DNA from 2 places in the Sphingomonas sp. 22176 genome. Region 2 is predicted to be linked to the other one. Evidence: riboswitches for the same ligand, from Rfam matches in the RefSeq annotation. Region 2 holds a riboswitch; the other holds the start of a gene.
The links. Region 2 has a riboswitch for S-adenosylmethionine ahead of ACTJKY_RS08120 (aminotransferase class V-fold PLP-dependent enzyme). Riboswitches for the same ligand answer to the same signal wherever they lie in the genome.
Positions count from the first base shown of each region.

Region 1 (5,279 bases), on a different contig from region 2:
TGACGAACTCGCCGCCAAGCTGGCGGACGATCCGCTGATCGGCGAGCAGGCCGCGGCCCAGTTCCACTATGTGCCGACGGTGACCCGCGAGCCGTTCCACACCAGCGACCGGATCGGCACGCTGCTGGAGAACGGCAAGCTGTTCGAAGGCGTGCCGGGCGACGCGGTGCTCCATCCGGAGACCGACCGCGTGATGCTGTGCGGATCGATGGACATGATCCGCGATTTCGCCTCGCTGCTCGAGGGCAAGGGCTTCAAGGAAGGCTCGAACAACGCGCCGGGCGATTTCGTGATCGAGCGCGCCTTCGTCGGCTGAGCTGGCGTACCTAGTTAGCGTCTCCTCCCTCGGCAAAGCCGGGGGAGGGGGACCGCCGCCGAAGGCGGTGGTGGAGGGGGAGAACCCTCCCGCCGCCGGCAAGCCCCCTCCACCATTTGCTGCGCAAATGGTCCCCCTCCCCCGGAGCTGCGCTCCGAGGGAGGAAACACTCAGGCGGCGAGCGCCGTCGTTCCGCTGACCGCGCGGATATCGGCGGCCAGTTGGTCCACCCGTGCCGGATCGGCGTCCCACGCGAACATGAACCGCGCGCCGCCGCCGATGAAGGTATAGAAGCGCCAGCCGCGCGCGCGCAGGCCCTCCAGCACCGGTTCGGGCGCGCGGACGAACACGCCGTTGGCCTCCACCGGGAACATCAGCTCGATTCCCGGCAGCTCCGCGAGCTGCCCCGCCAGCTGCTGCGCGCAAGCGTTGGCATGGCGCGCATTGCGCAGCCAGGCGCCGTTTTCCAGCATGCCGACCCAGGGAGCGGCCAGGAAGCGCATCTTGGAGGCGAGCTGCCCGGCCTGTTTGCAGCGATAATCGAAGTCCTGCGCCAGTGCGCGGTCGAAGAACAGGACGGCTTCGCCCACCGCCATGCCGTTCTTGGTGCCGCCGAAGCAGAGCACGTCGACGCCGGCACGCCAGGTGATCTCGGCCGGATCGCAGCCGAGCGTCGCAACGGCATGGGCGAAGCGCGCGCCGTCCATGTGCAGCTTGAGGCCCAGCTCGCGGCACACGGCTGAGAGCGCCTTCACTTCATCCACCGTGTAGACCTGCCCGGTCTCGGTGGGCTGGGTGATCGTCACGACGCGCGGCTTGGGAAAGTGGATGTCGGAGCGGCTGGTCGCCACGGCGCGCACGGCGGCGGGGGTCAGCTTGCCGTCCTCGCTCTGCGCGACGAGCAGCTTCGAGCCGTTCGAGAAGAATTCTGGCGCACCGCATTCGTCGGTTTCAACATGCGCCGCGGCCGAGCAGATCACGCTGTGATAGGATTGGCAGAGTGCGGCCAGCGCCAGCGAATTGGCCGCGGTGCCGTTGAAGGCGAAGAACACCTCGCAATCGGTTTCGAACAGGGTGCGGAAGGCGTCGGCGGCGCTGTGGGTCCAATGGTCGTCGCCATAGGCCGGGGCGTGACCGGTGTTGGCGGCTTCCATTGCTGCCCAGGCCTCGGGGCAGATTCCGGCATAATTGTCGCTGGCGAATTGCTGGGCTTCGGTGGTCACGCTCTACTGCCTTCTTCCTGTTCCAGGAGGCGGGCGACGACAGGAAATGTGGCGTGGACACCGTGTTGCCGGGTTCGGCCACATCCCCCCACTCGGCGTGGAGGCACCACCTTGCACGGGGCAGGTTGGTGCCGGGCGTCGGCCCGACTCTTGATGCTGGCGAGGGTGTTAGCGGAAGTTGTGGGAGGGCGCAAGATTGTTGCGTACGCCCTCCCGCAGGACCGCGAAGTTTAGGAAGTTTAGGGTCTCAGGCGCGCGAGCCCCTCAGTACGGCGGCTGGTGCAGGCCCTTGGGGCTGGTGGTGAAGATCTCGCAGCCGGTTTCGGTGATGCCGATCGAGTGCTCGAACTGCGCCGAAAGCGAGCGATCGCGCGTCACCGCCGTCCAGCCGTCGTCGAGCAGCTTCACGTCCGGCCGGCCGATGTTGATCATCGGCTCGATCGTGAAGAACATGCCCGGGCGCAGCTCGGGGCCGGTGCCGGGGCGGCCGACATGGACCACTTCAGGCGCGTCGTGGAACACCTGGCCGAGCCCGTGCCCGCAGAAATCGCGGACCACGCCGTAGCGATGCTTCTCGGCATGTCGCTGGATGGCGTGGCTGATGTCGCCCAGATGGTTGCCCGGCTTGGCCTGCTCGATGCCCAGCATCAGGCATTCATAGGTCACGTCGACCAGCCGGCGCGCCTTGATCGGCACGTCACCGACCAGGTACATGCGGCTGGTGTCCCCATGCCAGCCGCCGAGCAGCGGGGTCACGTCGATATTGACGATGTCGCCGTCCTTGAGGACGCGGTCGCCCGGAATCCCGTGGCAGACGACATGGTTGATCGAGATGCAGCAGCTGTGCGTATAGCCGCGATAGCCGAGCGTCGCGGGCACGCCGCCGCCGGCGACGGTCATCGACCGGACGATGTCGTCCAGCTCCTGGGTGGTCACGCCGGGGACGACGTGCGGCACCAGCGCGTCGAGGATCTCGGCGGCGAGGCGGCCGGCCTTGCGCATGCCTTCAAAGCCTTCGGGCCCATGGAGCTTGATCGCATGGCTGCGCGCCTGCGGCATATCCGCGGTGACGGTCACATATTCGGTCATCCTGTCCATATAGGCGTTTGCACCCGCCTTTGCGAGAGCGTAGCGCTAAGCACATGCACGAGCGGATCTGGACAGCGGCCCTGGTGGTGATCGGCGACGAAATCCTGTCGGGCCGAACCCAGGACAAGAACATTGCGCAGCTCGCCACCTGGGCGAATGCGCAGGGCATCCGCCTCGCCGAGGTGCGGGTGGTGCCCGACAAGCAGGACGCGATCGTGGAAGCCGTCAACACGCTGCGCGCCCGCAACGATTATTGCTTCACCACCGGCGGCATCGGGCCGACGCATGACGACATCACGGTGGACGCGATCGCCGCGGCGCTCGGCGTGCCGGTGATCGTCCACCCGCAGGCGCGCGCGCTGCTGGAGGCTTATTACGCCAGCAAGGGCGGGCTCAGCGAGGCGCGGCTGCGGATGGCGCGGGTGCCCGAAGGCGCCGAGCTGATCGTCAACCGCATGTCCGGTGCGCCGGGGATCCGCTGGGGCAACATCTTCATCCTGGCCGGCGTGCCGCACATCGCGGCGGGCATGCTCGATGCGCTGACCGGCACGCTGGAAGGCGGACTGCCGGTCGTCTCGCGCACGATCGGCTGCTGGGTCGCGGAGAGCGAGATCGCCGACCTGCTGGGCGATACCGAGCGCGCACACGAGGGCGTGTCTATCGGCAGCTATCCGTTTTTCCGGGAAGGGCGCGTGGGGGCCAATTTCGTGGTGCGCGCGACCGATGCGGCGGTCGTCGACCGGGTCGTCGCGGTAATTGCTGACGGGCTGGAAACGCGCGGCTTTGCGGCGGTCGACGGCGGGATCTAGCGAAGCGCCGTCAGACGCCCCGCGCGAGCAGCTCCCGCGCCCGCGCCGAATCCTTGTCCATCTGCACGATCAGCGCGTCGAGATTGTCGAACTTCGCCTCGGGCCGCAGATACTCGATCAGCTCGACTTCGAGCTGCTGGCCGTACAGGTCGCCGCTGAAATCGAAGAAGAAGCTTTCCAGCAGCTCGATCGGCGGATCGAAGCTGGGGCGGATGCCGAGATTGGCGACACCATCCAGCACGCGGCCATCGGGCAGCCGCCCGCGCACGGCATAGATGCCGTATTTCGGGCGAAGATAGGTGCCGAGCCGCATATTGGCAGTGGGATAGCCTAGCTGGCGGCCCAGCTTGGCGCCGCCTTCCACTTCCGCCGCGATCGCGAAGGGGCGAGTGAGCAGCGTCGCGGCACCGCGCGGATCACCGGCCTTGAGAAGCTCGCGGATCCGGCTGGAGGAGACGATCTGGCCGTCCAGCGCCACCGCGCCCACCGTCTCGGCGGTGAAGCCGAGTTCGCTGCCGAGCGTCGCGAGTGTCGCGACATTGCCTTCGCGGCCCTTGCCGAAGGTGAAATCTTCGCCGGTGACGACGCCGGCCGCGCCGGCCGTGTCCACCAGCTGCTCGGCGAATTGCCGCGCGGTGAGGCGGGCGAGGGTGGCGTCGAAATGGAACACCAGCATGCCGTCTGCACCCGCGCCGGCGAACAGCTGCTCGCGCTGGTCGAGCGTGGTCAGCCGGAAGGGCGGGGCGTCGGGCTGGAAGAAGCGCCGTGGATGCGGATCGAAGGTCGCGACGATCGCGGGGCGGCCTTCGTCGCGGGCACGCGCCACCGCACGGCCTACGACCGCCTGGTGCCCAAGATGGAAGCCATCGAAATTCCCGAGCGCGACGATCGCGCCCCGGAGAGGAAGCGGAACCGTCGAGCCGCCGTCCAGCCGCTGCATGCGGTGGCTATAGGGATTGGCCGGCGCGATGCCAATGGGGTGGGGGAGCGCGCAAACACTTAAGCCCCTCCTCCAAGGAGGTTGGGCTAAGAAGTGCTGTTCATCCCCGCCCGCAGCACCCGCAGCACGTTACCGCCCATCACCTTGGCGATCTCCTGCTCGGAAAAGCCGCGATCGACCAGCGCCTGGGTCACCACCACCAGCTGCGACGCATCGAACCCCGTGGTCACCGCGCCGTCGAAATCCGAGCCGAGCCCGACATGGTCGATCCCCACCAGGTCCCGCACATGCGCGATCGCCGCCGCGACTGCCTTGGGACTGGTCGAGCAGACCGCGGCCTCCCAATAGCCTATCCCGACAACGCCGCCGGTGCGGGCGATGCCGCGGATCTCGTCGTCGGTGAGGTTGCGGTTGACCTTGCAGGTCGCCTGCACCCCGCCATGGCTAGAGACGACCGGCCGACGCGCCATCGCAAGAATGTCGGCGACCGCGGCGTGGCTGGCATGGGCGACATCGACGACCATGCCGAGCGCCTCCATCCGGCGCAGCACCTGCCGGCCGAGCGGCGTCAGCCCGCCCTTGGCGACACCATGCATCGAGCCTGCCACTTCATTGTCGAAGAAATGCGCGAACCCGGCCATGCGGAAGCCGGCCGCGTAGAGCCGATCGAGATTGGCCGGGTTGCCCTCCAGATCCTGCAGCCCCTCGATCGAGAGCAGCCCGCCGGTCACCTTCCGCCCGGCGGCGCGATCGGCGAGCAGCCGGTCGAGCTCGGCGGGCGTGCGGATCACCCGCAGCGCGCCGCCCGAGGCGGCGGCGGCACGCTCCAGCTTCTCCGCATGCCAGAGCGAGCGCTGGAGCAGCGAGCCCCAGGTCCGCGGCGGCTGCAACTGCGCGATGGC
Region 1 covers NZ_JBQEPL010000001.1:1,603,630-1,608,908, forward strand. Annotated here, with positions in the region: gene ACTJKY_RS07805 (ferredoxin--NADP reductase) at 1-316, shown strand, start outside; gene ACTJKY_RS07810 (threonine aldolase family protein) at 487-1,539, opposite strand; SAM-I-IV-variant riboswitch at 1,592-1,701, opposite strand; gene map (type I methionyl aminopeptidase) at 1,804-2,628, opposite strand; gene ACTJKY_RS07820 (competence/damage-inducible protein A) at 2,682-3,437, shown strand; gene ACTJKY_RS07825 (bifunctional riboflavin kinase/FAD synthetase) at 3,448-4,377, opposite strand; gene ACTJKY_RS07830 (dipeptidase) at 4,464-5,279, opposite strand, start outside.
Region 1: another riboswitch for S-adenosylmethionine. It lies ahead of ACTJKY_RS07810 (threonine aldolase family protein); the one in region 2 lies ahead of ACTJKY_RS08120 (aminotransferase class V-fold PLP-dependent enzyme).

Region 2 (5,279 bases):
TAGGCGTATTGCAATTCCATCTGCGCCATAACCATAGCAGCCAAGTCAGTGAGAGCTTCTAATTCCCCAGGCGTCGTCATACGCGGCTGGTCGCCGAGGACACAGAGCGAGCCGAGACTGTGACCGTCCGTCGTTATAAGAGGTGCGCCGGCATAAAAACGCTTCCCATTCCTTGCAAGGGAAGAGCGGAAATAAAATGGGCTGTCCAAAAGATCTTCGATAACTAATGACTTTTTCGAGAGAGTTACCTCAGAACAAGGAGCTCCTTCACGAGGCATGCTCCAGACGTCAAATCCATATTTTGATTTGAAAATTTGCTCGTGTTCCGCAGTTAGGGAAATCGCGGCATATGGGAGTTGAAAAACCTGTGCAGCCGTTCGCGTTATTCGATCAAGGTGCTTGCTCGCAGGTGCCTGGAGAATCGTCAGTTGATGAAGTGCATTCAACCGAACAGATTCTGCATAAGTGTGCACAGCTTCATCCTTTTCGAATATGTCCGAGACTTGTTTGATGTCGGACAGATGGTTCGTTGTTTTCTTCAAACGATGAATGTGCAGATACGTATATTTCCGATGTTGCGCGTTTCGACGGCTTCGGCGGTCGGCGACAGGGCGTTTCGGGCGGAACTCGACAATCAGCCCTGCGAACCGCTAAAGGGTCATTCTAGTAAATAATATGCGACATCGCAAATCGTTTGGGATTGGAGCAACTTAATGTCGAATATGTTCCTAAGATGTGACTTTTACGCGAGGTGGCTCTAATCGACATCGCCAGCAAGCAGCCGAACTGTCATGTTGTATACTAGTTGTTTAGTCCGGCATCTTGTGGATCGGATTGACGATGAACCGGTCTGGCTCTGACGTCCAGATCTTGGCGATGTATTCCTAGGGTGTGAGCCCGCTGAGCGTCTTGAGCCGGCGGGCAAAATTATAGGCGGCCATGAAGTCAGCGAGGTGCGTCCGCAGCTGGTCGTGGCTGTCGTAGTGGAAGCGTTTGACGGTCGCCTCCTTGATGGTGCGGTTCATCCGCTCGACTTGTCCGTTGGTCCACGGATGGTTCGGTCCGGTGAGCCGGTGCTCGATGCCGTTTGCCTCGCAGATCATGTCGAAGTGCATCTGGCGGGAGCAGGCGGTATTCCGGTTGCGGGGCTGCTCGGCGAACTGAATGCCATTGTCGGTCAGGATGGTTTGGATGCGGTAGGGGACGGCTGTCAGCAGGTGTTCGAGGAACTCCCACGCTGTCCGTCGATCAGCCTTGTCAACCAGCTGCGTGACCGCGAGCTTGCTGGTGCGGTCGATGCCGACGAGCAGGTAGAGTTTGCCTTCGGCGGTCTGCACCTCGGCAATATCGATGTGGAAGAAGCCGATGGGGTAGCGCTTGAAGCGCGGCCGCTTCGGCTTGTCGCCCTCAATGTCCGGCAAGCGCGACATGCCGTGTCGCTGAAGGCACCGATGCAGCGCTGAGCGCGTCAGATGCGGGAGCGACGGTTGCAGGGCGTAGAGGCAGTCGTCGAGTGGCAGCAGTGTGTGGCGCCGGAACGCCACAACCATCGCCTCCTCGGCCTCGGTCAGGGTCGTTGAATGGGGGGCTTTCGGCCCGGTCTTCAAATCATCGACCGTCGCCCGTTTCCGCCACTTCGCGACCGTCTTTGGGTTGATCCCCAGTTCCCGGCTCAGCGTCGCGAGCGAAGCCTGCGATCGCTGTATTGCTGCTCGGACGGCGTGCGTGGTCGTGGCGCTCCCGTGACGAACCTGTCCCACATCGCTTCCTTCCATTCCAACGAAAGGATCGCACCATCAAACCGTGGGATCAAACAGCGCAGCGTTCGTGCTTTAGCGACAAGCGCCACAGAGGCACCCGCCCTCGATCATCCCTGGACTGTTCATAGGCAAAATTTGCACAATCAGCGCCCATTATGGAACGTCAGATTGCCCAAAGAGCTACCGCGCGGCCATTCCCAAAACTCGATCCCAATCGAGAAACAGCAGACGTCGATGGAGTGCCGAATGTCGGCGGGCTTCATCCCGAGCTTGCGGGCGCAGGAAGCGCGACGTAAGGTGATTGCGCATCAAGAGTTGGAACGACGCCAACGCCAACCTGCCAATCCGGGCAAGGTGGCTCTCCGCGAGGAGGATGTGGCCGAGCCGGCAACAAAACGGACTGTGTCACGCGTCGTCTCCAAAATGTGCAGGGAGCGAAAACGTGACGGACGATCAATCACTTCAGCCGAAGGCATCTCTCTACTTCGCGAATGCGGCGGCCGGCGTCATGCTGCCCGACGTCGTCGAGGCGACTGTGAGGCATCTTCGCCGCGAAGCTGAAATCGGCGCAGTTCCTGCCGCAGCGGAAGCATCAGACGTCATTGCGGCGGGCTATGCTGCGGCAGCCGACCTGATCGGAGCCGAGATCGATGAGGTGGCTTTCGTCGGGAGCGGCAACCGGGCGCTCGCGGCCTTGATCCAATCCGCGGCCCTTCAACCAGGAGATCACGTGCTGGTCGACCGCACGTGCTGGGGCGGCACACTCCACATGTTGTCCAGCTATCCCGGCGTCATCGTTGACGTGATGCCGGTCGATCAGCACGGTCGGGTCGATGTGGATGCGGCCAAGGCGCGGGCGCACCCCGCAACCAGGCTTGTCGTGCTGACATGGTGCCCCGCCACCTGCGCGATCTTTAAACCGGCGGAGGCGGTGGGCGTGCTCGCGGAGGAGTTGGGTGCTTTTTACATCGTCGATGCGTGCCAAGTGGCGGGTCAACGCCCGATCGACGTCCGCGATCTGCGCTGTCACGGCCTCGCTGCGAGCGGACGCAAGTGGCTTAGAGGGCCGCGTGGCACTGCGCTGCTTTATGCTTCCCGAGAATACTTGACCGCCACCCGGGCATTCATGGCTGACCAGTTCGGCAAGGCCGAACCGATGCACGGCGCTATGAGACAGGGGAATCGAACGTGGCCGGTCGGGTCGGCCTGTCCGTCGCGCTAAGCGGCGCGCAGGCAATCGGCGTAGACGCTATCGCGCGACAACTCGCCAACATCGCAGATAGGCTTCGCACTCGCATTCTGGCGGTGTCGGGCGCGGCGATCATCGAGCAGGGGATGACCTCGCGGGTTTCGTGACGGTGACCGGTCTGGATGTGCCTAAGACCGCCGCCGCGCTGGCCCGTGCCGGCATCACAATCAGCAGTCCGGGGCGCACCTACGCGCCGCTAGACATGGATGCGCGGGGCCTAACCAGCATTATTCGGATCGCGCCTCATGTTTTCAGCACAGCGGGCGACGTCGATGCGCTAGTCCAGGTTCTGGAGCGGGTAGCGACTCATAATCACTGATGAGGGATTCCCGAAACATCATCGCTATGCGAATACCTCGACCGTCTCACCGACCCTCTCCAATGGGAACAATAAATGCGCAGACGGAGGCGGTTCTTCGCGGCCTTCTACGACCGAGTGTATCCCCGCTGCATGACTTCCACACGTTCGGGACCGAGCGGAATCCGCCCATGCAAAGCCGCCTCTCCGATGGTACGGACACGTGGATTTGGTCGACTCATTCGCATTACAGCTTCTTTAGATGTTTACGCCTTTAGCGGCGCAACTGGTTAACACATTTGTATATACAACTATGTTGCGTAAATTTCGGAGGAAGTCGCGCTAGTGTCGAGTTCCGTTCATTCCTTCTCGACCAAGTTCACAGCCCTTAACGGTGGAAGGGCGCGCGCGATCGGCGCTACCTTGCCACTGCTCCAGTGAGTTTGAGCTGATAAGGGAATATGTCGGGCGTTGGGAATTGGGCGTCGCCGTTCCAACCTAAAGTCTGATAAACATAAGGAGTCGCGGTGACTGCAAGAATATAAGTTACCCCTGTGCTTACCGGTATTTGTGAGCTGGCGCTCTCCGCATCATCAACCGCTGCCAGAGGGCTGTACATTGCTCTGCCTTGAGCATCGATCGCAACTAAGCGGAAGCGCCACGCCGATTTTGGAATCTTCGGCTCGCCGGTCAACTGTACCGTTATTTTCGAAGAGTCCAGCTCAGGCGTGAGGCGAATCAAATGCGTGCCGAACTGTAGGAGTGGTCGGTCGTACGACGAATGATAAGTGCCAGCCACACTTGCCGGCGACAGCTCTGCATAGCGTTGGGCCATGGGCACATCTCGAGCATAATCTAGGAGCGCCTTCTGCATCTCGAAATCGCCGGCCGCTAACCTGGCACCGAACATGCCCATGAAATCGGCGAAGCTACGCCATCCGTTCGGAAATGCGCCCGTCTTCTGCCCAATCCGAACAAATGCTTCCATTTGATCCTCACGACTCCGCCCGTCGGCTTCGCGCAAATTGTCAGTCCAGACTTGCCAGAGGAGTGGGCGCGTAGAGTCACCTTCCTGCAAGGCGACTAGCCAAGGCCATGCCGCATATCGCAGGTCGGAAAAGGTCGGACCCTTTTCAAGCTGCCCCAGATATGCCGCGACTTGAGCCCCCCCGTTCATCGAAAGCGAGACACTGTTCCATTCGGCAAAAGTTTCCCACGCGGGCCCCGCCGAAGGTCGGTCACGAAATCCTCCGGTGTACGTAGATATGACGTGCGAATATTCGTGGACGAGTGTGGTTGATCCGGGCTGCAGATACACGCTGCTCAACCAAAGCGCGTCCGACGCGCTGGCGCCGCAGTCACCTCGGTCTCCATCCGAGATCCAAGGCAGCCCAGTGCCACAGATGTAGATGTTGATTCGCTTGGGTGAAGGATCATTCAAATAGGGAAGCGGTGAATTCAGGAAGTATTGGTTGAGAAGCCAGATCTGCTCTGCCCAGGCACCAGTGTCGCGTACCATGTCGTCCCATGCAGCGCCACGGCCTTTCTGATAGATATAGCTGAAGGCAGAATGATCAGTCCCATACCAGATACTGAAATGCTGGGTATTGAAGAGCCCAAGCCGGCCGTCTTCCACCGCTGCCTCGGTGGCGCGGCCAGACTGATAATCAGTTGCGTACGTGCGTGAATCGGCTGTGAGTGGATGCTCCGCAACGCGCCGGTCGATCTCGGCGACATCGGACGGCGAAAACGAGCGGCTCTGAAATGAGCGGCGACAGCCGTCTGGCAGTTCGAGCACGACCGTTCGGCGGGAAAACTCGGCGTCGCGCCCGAACGCCACCACCATTCGAGCCTCGAAGGGCGCTCCGGCGGAACGGCCTGGATCAGACGCCTGACCAGCGGTCGAATCGCTGTCGAGTGGCGTCCAGCGGCGCAGCGGACCTAGCGCTCCCCAGGGCCGCCACGTCGAGGT
Region 2 covers NZ_JBQEPL010000002.1:51,394-56,672, forward strand. Annotated here, with positions in the region: gene ACTJKY_RS08110 (sensor domain-containing phosphodiesterase) at 1-542, opposite strand, end outside; partial or broken gene ACTJKY_RS08115 (IS481 family transposase) at 810-1,760, opposite strand; SAM-I-IV-variant riboswitch at 2,061-2,165, shown strand; gene ACTJKY_RS08120 (aminotransferase class V-fold PLP-dependent enzyme) at 2,203-2,982, shown strand; gene ACTJKY_RS08125 (hypothetical protein) at 3,113-3,328, shown strand; gene ACTJKY_RS08130 (DUF6055 domain-containing protein) at 3,726-5,153, opposite strand.